Regions from separate parts of the Bacillus sp. M5A3_1b genome, predicted to be linked through region 1. Evidence: riboswitches for the same ligand, from Rfam matches in the RefSeq annotation. Region 1 holds a riboswitch; the other holds the start of a gene.
What was found. Region 1 has a riboswitch for S-adenosylmethionine ahead of ACLBWW_RS18640 (M20 family metallopeptidase). Riboswitches for the same ligand answer to the same signal wherever they lie in the genome.
Positions count from the first base shown of each region.

Region 1 (4,370 bases):
TTCTAACTGGCATGTAGATTCCTTCTTTCTGAAAATTATATACAATATATTATTGAAAATTAAGAAAATAAGCAAGATAAAAACCTTACAAATTTTAGCGTGTTATATGGTATAGTGAGAAAGTATGTTTGGGGAGAAGGAAGGAGATTATACGATGAATACACCTACTCAAACTCCTTCATTATCGGCAACGATGAAAGAGTGGCATTATGCATTAGCGTATGAAATTAAACATTGGAAAACGATAGGTGGTAGTAAAATTTCTATCATGAACGGTCGTTTTTTATATACAGATTATGAAAGTACAGTATACGTATTTCAGCTCATATCGGAAGTAAGCTTACCGGAAGGTTCACCAATTCGAATTGAGTTTGATGGTGAGGAAGCGACAGGAGAAGTATTATCTGTACATGGATTAGAAATAGAACTGAAATTAAATGATTATATACAAGGTGAAATACGAGAAGCTGTTTTATACAGTGAACCGTGGCAATTGTTAGAGCAACTACAAGAGCGATTGAAAGAGGCACATAAAGATAAGCTAAAACGTAATCGTATAAAGCGTCTTGTTGATGGGACGAGCAGTCCGAAACATATTGAGAAGATGAAAAATCCGAAAAATGAATTGGCGTATCGTTCGTTTTACAATCCGACAACGTACGTGTGGGGACCACCTGGAACAGGGAAGTCTTACAATTTATCACGTATTATTTCGGCGCATTATCAAAAAGGAAAATCGGTACTTGTATTAGCTCATAGTAATGCGGCAGTGGACGTATTAATGAGTGAAGTAACGAAGCAAATTGAGAAGAAAAAGAAATGGACGCCTGGCGAAATTGTTCGCTACGGTTATAGTCAACATGAACATATACGAAATCATGAAACGTTACTTGCGTCTAAGTTAGTTGAAACGACGAACGGATCATGGGGAGAAGAAAGACTCTACTTAGAGGAAACACGACAAGATCTTCGTGAAAAGATTTTATCATATAAAGCGACTTCTGCTGATAAGAAGCGTATACAAGAGATTGAAAGTGATCTTCGAAAGCAAAAAGCGAAAATTAAAGAAGTAGAAAAAGAATACATTGAAAATGCAAAAGTAATTGGCGCAACTTTATCGAAATGTGCCATTGATTCACTTATTTATGAGCGTACATTTGATTTAGTTGTCGTAGATGAAGTGAGTATGGCATATGTTCCGCAAATTGCATTAGCTGCGTCACTTGGAAAACGTATCGTCGTTTGTGGGGACTTTTTACAGTTACCTCCAATTGCGATGGCGAACCATGAACTCGTTCGAAAATGGCTCGGGGAAGATATGTTTTACCATGCCGGGATTGTTGATTCTGTCAATAAATCAGAAGCACATCCGAACCTATTTATGTTGCAGGAACAAAGGCGTATGCATGCGGATATATCGAAGTTTACAAACTCATTTATTTATAAAAATAGAGTATACGACCATCCGTCTGTTTCAGAGCGTAAGGAACTTGCGCGATTGCAACCGTTCGCAAATGAGGCAAGTGTTTTATTTGATACGAGCTTAATGGGAGCTTTTTCGTTAAAGGACGCTGCTTCTGGTTCTCGATTTAACATTATGTCTGGTTTAGTAGCGATGCAAATGATGTTAATCGGACTGTTAGATGGTGTACAATCGATCGGTGTTGTTACACCTTACAGGGCACAATCCCGCTTTTTATCAACGTGTATTAGAGAAATGTTGCAGAGAACGAAATATCAAAACATACCAGTTTTAGCGGCAACAGTTCATAAATTCCAAGGTTCGGAAAGAGATATGATGATATTTGATACGGTTGATAGTTATCCGCAAGAACGACCTGGCGTGTTATTCTTTGACCATAAAAATCATCGCCTCGTCAACGTTGCAGTGACAAGGGCGAGAGGGAAGTTCATTCAATTATCAGATTGTCATTATATGCGTAAAAACCTTTCGAGAAAACAAGCGTTATCACAATTAACAGCTCATATAGAACGTCACGGAGATGTGTATGATCGTACAACATCAAGACAATTATGGGAACGAAAAATTTCGAAACGTTTACGCTGGTTTATGGAAATGAATCTTGAAGAGCCAAAAGGATTATTGAAAGATATTTTAGCGGCAAAACGAAAAATTATTATTTCACTTCCGAGTACAAAGCAAGTGGATAAACGAGTATGGCAAGTATTAATGCGTACGAATGCGCAAGTAACGGTGTATAGTGATGGACCAGTTCCATTAAAAAATGTAAAGTTACAAAGACAAAATAAAGCATTCCCGTTTATCGTAATCGATGATGAAATCTTCTGGGCAGGCGCACCGCTCACATCTCAAATGATGTTTGAAGGTAGTACCGAATTTCCATACGTATGTGCAAGACTGCAAGCACCAGAAACAATTGGTGTATTAAAAGGGTTTTTAGATATTCGGTAAATTCGGATAGGAATTCCTTGACTTTTAATCGGAATGAACATAGAATGAATATAATTTAATATAATCTTATGAAAATTCTTATCATGAGAGGTTGAGGGACTGGCCCTATGACACCTCGGCAGCGGATTCTTTTATGAATACTGTGCCAATTCCAGCAAGGTAACTTGAAAGATAAGAAAGAAGCTCATTTTGACTGTATATGCAGAAGCCTCTTTCTATCTTTTAGAAAGAGGCTTTTTTACGTGAAAATATAAGGGGGAAGAAAAATGGGAGCGACTGGAGTAACGTCACAAAGAAAAACAATTGAAGAGAGTATTGAAAGAAATAAGGAAAAGTACATAGAAACAAGTCACGATATTCATGCGAATCCGGAGATTGGTAACCAAGAGTTTTACGCATCAAGAACGTTAAGTTTATTGCTAGGGAGTGCAGGATTTCAATTACAACACAATATAGCTGGACATGAAACAGGTTTTATCGCGCGAAAAAGTTCAGGAAAACAAGGACCAGTTATCGCATTTTTAGCTGAGTATGACGCTTTACCAGGACTAGGTCATGCGTGTGGTCACAATTTAATTGGCACAATTAGCGTTGCGGCTGCAATCGCATTATCAGAAACGCTTGAAGAAATTGGCGGAGAAGTTGTCGTGTTTGGAACGCCAGCTGAAGAAGGCGGACCAAATGGTAGTGCGAAAGCGAGTTATGTAAAAGCGGGTTTATTTAAAGATATTGATGCGGCACTTATGATTCATCCGAGCGGAAAAACAGCGCCAACGAGCCCTTCATTAGCAGTCGATCCACTTGATTTTCATTTTTACGGAAAAACAGCTCATGCCGCAGCTTCACCGGAAGAAGGAATTAACGCATTAGATGCGATTATTCAGCTGTATAACAGCATTAACGCACTTCGCCAACAACTTCCGTCAGATGTGAAAATTCATGGCGTTATTACAGAAGGCGGAAAAGCACCTAACATTATTCCTGACTACGCTGCAGCAAGGTTCTTCATCCGCGCAGCGACGAGAAAAAGATGTGCGGAAGTAACAAAAAAAGTAAAAAATATCGCCCAAGGAGCAGCGTTAGCAACAGGTACGAAAGTGAAAATTCATCAATTCCAAAATGAAATCGATGAACTACTCGTAACAAAAACATTTAATGACGTCGTAGCCGAAGAACTAGAATTACAAGGTGAAGACGTAAATCGGAAAGAAAGATTTGGCATTGGCTCAACAGACGCAGGAAACGTAAGCCAAGTCGTACCGACCATTCATCCGTACATTAAAATCGGTCCAGACGATTTAATTGCGCATACGAATGAATTTAGAGAAGCAGCACGTTCAGAATTAGGAGATAAAGCATTAATTACATCCGCAAAAGCACTAGCACATACAGCGTATCGATTAATTACGGAAGAAGGGCTGTTAGAGAAGGTGAAGGAAGAGTTTAGAGAGGCGCAGAGGAATCAGGGGTAGATGGTTAAAGGGAGTGGGGGGATCCACTCCTTTTCTTTTTTGCGTAACACTGATGCTAAGATTTTTTTGCAGTAAAATCAATATTAGTAGAATTTTTTAATCAAACTTTTTTCTAAATGAACATAAATACTTGCAATGTTTAAACTAGTACTATATAGTTCTAGTTATGACAAAGGTAAAATTAATGAATCAAAAACGTGTGATTGAAGTAGCTGCAACATTATTTTTAGAAAAAGGATTTGCTTATACAAGTATGGATGAATTAGTACGTGTAAGCAAAGTTTCAAAGTCTAATGTGTATTATCACTTTTCTAATAAGGAAGTATTATTAGAAGGGGTCGTTGATTATTGGATTGAAATGTATCAATCTGCAATTGATGACGTAATTTCTCAGAGCCAATTTTTAGTTGAAGATCGTATCCAACTGTTTTTAAAGCAATTATCACAAGGAGTTCAGTCGAGAG
Region 1 covers NZ_JBKEZY010000006.1:242,566-246,935, forward strand. Annotated here, with positions in the region: gene ACLBWW_RS18630 (VOC family protein) at 1-13, opposite strand, end outside; gene ACLBWW_RS18635 (AAA domain-containing protein) at 125-2,434, shown strand; SAM riboswitch class I at 2,510-2,612, shown strand; gene ACLBWW_RS18640 (M20 family metallopeptidase) at 2,701-3,906, shown strand; gene ACLBWW_RS18645 (TetR/AcrR family transcriptional regulator) at 4,091-4,370, shown strand, end outside.

Region 2 (4,370 bases), on a different contig from region 1:
ATTAATTCATTCGGTGTTACGTCAAATGCAGGATTATAAACATCAGTTCCAATTGGCGCCACTTGTTTTCCAAAAATTTTCGTAACTTCGGTTTCATCTCTTTCTTCAATAACAATTTCTGTACCTGTTTGTTTCGTAATATCAAACGTAGATAACGGAGCTGCAACGTAAAATGGAATATCGAAATAATTTGCTAATATAGCTAAATTCATTGTTCCGATTTTATTTGCTGTATCTCCATTTGCGACAATTCGGTCCGCTCCTACAATAATCGCGTTTATTTCTTTCGTTTGAATAGCATGAGCTGCCGTATTATCGGTAATAAGTGTTACATCAATATTTGCCTGTTTTAATTCCCAGGTCGTTAAACGCCCGCCTTGTAAAACCGGTCTCGTTTCACACGCATACGCATGTAAACGTACACCTTTTTCTTTCCCAATATAAAACGGTGCTAATGCAGTACCATATCTAGCAGTTGCAATGCTTCCAGCGTTACAAATTGTTAAAATGTGATCACCATCTTTAAAACATGTTAATGCATGTTCTCCAATACTCCGGCATACTGCTTCATCTTCTTGCTGAATGAGAAGCGCTTCTTCTTCTAATTTTTTTTGTGTTTCTTTTATTGTAGTAATTTCTCGAATTGATTCTCTCATGCGATCGATTGCCCAAAATAAATTGACTGCTGTTGGGCGTGACGTTCCTAAATAATTACAATCTCTATTAAACTTCTTTTGAAATTCTTCCATATGTACAGTATTATATTTTTTTGATGCAAGTGCCAAGCTAAATGCAGCTACAATTCCAATTGCAGGTGCTCCTCGTACTTCTAGCATGACAATACTTTTCCATACCTCTTCAATCGTCGTTAATGTTTTGTATTCTGTACTATGCGGCAACTTTGTTTGATTTAATACTGCAATGGCATCACCTTTCCAACTGACAGATCTCGGAACAGTAACAATTGTACTCATGCTTTTATCCCTCCAGAAACTGTCTGTTGAAATAATGTTCGGAACAGTTGAATATCAGCACTCTTAGATTCATATTTTATTAGTTCTTTACCTAAGGATAACGCTTGTTTCTTAGCTTGAATTCTCGTTTCTTTATTTGCTATTCCATCTAAATCAGCTACATGCGCTAAGCCAATTGTTCTACGGATAAGCTCACATCCGGCAAATCCAATGGCATCTGTAAAAATATTTTGCAAAATAATTGGCAACCATTGTTTCTCTTTCGTATATGCTTCTACACCTTCTCCAATCCATAACTTCGTAAAAGCTTCTACAAAATAACTCCATGTTTTCTCAATATGGAAAAATAGCACACTTCTTTTTTCCTCTTCACGGGATAGTGCATTTAATAATAAATTTGCAATAAATTGGCCAAGATCAAATCCAAATGGACCATATGTTGCAAATTCTGGATCAATTACTTTCGTTTCAGCAGGTGATGAAAAAATACTACCAGTATGTAAATCACCATGAATAAGCGCTTCTTTTCTTGTTAAGAACTTATATTTATACTGTGCTACTTTTAATTTTAAATTTTTGTCACTCCACAGTTCATCCACCGCTAGTTGTAACTCTGGTTCATAATCATTCGTATCATAATGACTAAACGGATCTGTAAACACTAAATCTTCCGTGATTTTACTAAGATCTGGGTTTACAAATGCACCTTCTAGTACCCTTTTCTCTTCTGATTGTAAACCGAAATCTGAAGTATAAAACAACACATGTGCTAGAAAGCGACCAATATGTTGGGATAAAAGCGGGTACTCCTCTCCATCTATTAATCCTTTTCTTGCAATTGTTAGCCTTGATAGATCTTCTATGACTGTTACTGCTAACTCTTCATCATGACTGTACACTACCGGCACATATTCCGGCACATACTTCGCAAAAATTTGTAATGCTTTACTTTCAATCGTCGCTCTTTTTATAGACAGTGGCCAGCTCTCACCAACTACTTTCGCATATGGCAGTGCTTGTTTTATTATAATAGACTTCTCTCCATCATCTAATTTGAACACGTAATTTAAATTTCCATCTCCAATTTCATGACAAACTACATTTGCTTTCCTTTCAAAATAACCGTGTTCTTTCGCATATTGTATAGCTGTCGTTTCAGTTAATGAATAATATCCCATCGTCTTCTCCCCCTTTTTTAATTCAGAGGTTTTTCTGACGTAGAAAAACCTCTTTCCACAAAGAAAGAGGTTTGAAGTTTATCTTCTCCCCTCTTATCTGCCAGAAAGGTTTACTTTCTGCTGGAATTAGCACCGTGCCTTTTGGCGTAAATAAACGCCCCATTTCACAATGGTATTACGGTCGGTTGCTGGGCTTCATCGGGCCAAATCCCTCCACCTGCTCTTGATAAGAGTTGTATAATTTTTTGAATTTTTAACTTTATGTTGAAGACTATACCAAGAATAAAAATCACTTGTCAACATTTTATTTGTATAATTCTGGACGACGATCTGCAAAAACTGGAATTCCTTTGCGTACTTCTTTAATTTTCTCAAAATGAAGCTCTCCAAATAAAATTGATTCTTCTTCATTCGCTTCTACAACAACTTCGCCCCAAGGATCGACAATTAAAGAATGACCGGCAAACTCATTATTCGGATCCTTTCCTGCCCTATTACATGCAACAACATAACACTGATTTTCAACTGCTCTTGCTTGCAATAACAAACGCCAATGCGCTAAACGAACCAATGGCCATTCTGCTACAACAAATAAAACTTTTGCACCTTTCGCAGTATGAACGCGCATCCACTCTGGAAAACGAATATCATAACAAATTGTGCCGGCGCACTCTACATCATCTAACTTAAATTCACCTGTACTATTTCCAGCGATTAAATATTTATGTTCATCCATAAGCTGAAATAAATGCACTTTACTATATTCATTGACCAGTTCTCCTTCCTTGTTTACCACATACATTGTATTTGTAACACCTTGTTCTGTTTGCTTCGCTATAGACCCACCGACAATATGTACACCATATTGCTTCGACCATTCTTTCAGCTTTTCTTTCGTTTGCAATCCATCCCTATCTGCAATTTCAATAAGCCTCGTTAAATCATATCCCGTTGTCCATAGTTCTGGTAAGACAATCACATCTGGTCTTTCCTTCATCGCTTCGCTTATTTTATTTTTAGCATTCTCAATATTCTTTTCTACATCTCCAAAGACAATATCCATTTGAATACATGCGACTTTCATTTTGTCAGCCCCATTCTTAATTTTTTCTTTACAAAATACTGGAAAGATTATATCATTTGTCACTAGAATTGTAACAACTTTCAAAAGAGGTGGAAAGTATGAAATTATTTCAACCTTCTGAGATAGTAACATCATTGCCTACACAATTTTTTGCTTCACTTGTTGCAAAAGTTAACAAAGTCGTTGCAGCTGGTCACGATGTTATTAATCTAGGTCAAGGTAATCCAGATCAACCAACACCGCAGCATATCGTAAAAGCTTTACAAGATGCTGCTGAAAAGACCATTCATCATAAATATCCGCCATTTCGCGGACACGAAAGTTTAAAAGAAGCCGTGGCAACATTCTATCAACGCGAATATGATGTAGTAGTAAATCCAAAAACAGAAGTTGCTATTTTGTTTGGTGGAAAAGCTGGATTAGTAGAATTACCACTTTGTTTTACAAACCCTGGTGATACTATTCTCGTTCCAGATCCAGGCTATCCAGATTATTTATCAGGAGTTGCTTTAGCAAAAGCACAATTTGAAACAATGCCGCTTATTGCAGAAAATAATTTTTTACCAGATTATACAAAAATTGATGCCACTACCGCTGAGCGTGCAAAGTTAATGTTTTTAAACTATCCAAATAATCCTACCGGTGCTACTGCATCAAAAGGTTTCTTTGATGAAACCATTCATTTTGCTAATGAACATAATATATTAGTCGTTCATGATTTTGCTTACGGTGCTATTGGATTCGATGGTCAAAAACCTGTTAGTTTCTTGCAAGCAGACGGTGCTAAAAATACAGGTATTGAAATTTACACTCTATCGAAAACTTTCAATATGGCTGGATGGCGCATCGCTTTTGCTGTGGGGAATGAAAGTGTGATTGAGACAATTAACTTATTACAAGATCATATGTATGTTAGTATTTTTGGTGCAGTTCAAGATGCTGCCCGCGAAGCACTATTAAGTTCACAGTCTTGCGTAATAGACCTTGTAAATAGTTACGAATCTCGAAGAAACGCTCTTGTTTCAGCTTGTCACTCAATTGGTTGGAATGTAGACATTCCAACAGGCTCATTCTTTGCATGGCTTCCTGTTCCGAAAGGATATACATCTGAGCAATTTTCTAATATTTTACTAG
Region 2 covers NZ_JBKEZY010000001.1:348,569-352,938, forward strand. Annotated here, with positions in the region: gene mtnA (S-methyl-5-thioribose-1-phosphate isomerase) at 1-974, opposite strand, end outside; gene mtnK (S-methyl-5-thioribose kinase) at 971-2,152, opposite strand; SAM riboswitch class I at 2,243-2,385, opposite strand; gene ACLBWW_RS01750 (carbon-nitrogen family hydrolase) at 2,457-3,320, opposite strand; gene ACLBWW_RS01755 (pyridoxal phosphate-dependent aminotransferase) at 3,335-4,370, shown strand, end outside.
Region 2: linked by a shared signal. The riboswitch ahead of mtnK (S-methyl-5-thioribose kinase) and the one ahead of ACLBWW_RS18640 (M20 family metallopeptidase) in region 1 are both predicted to bind S-adenosylmethionine.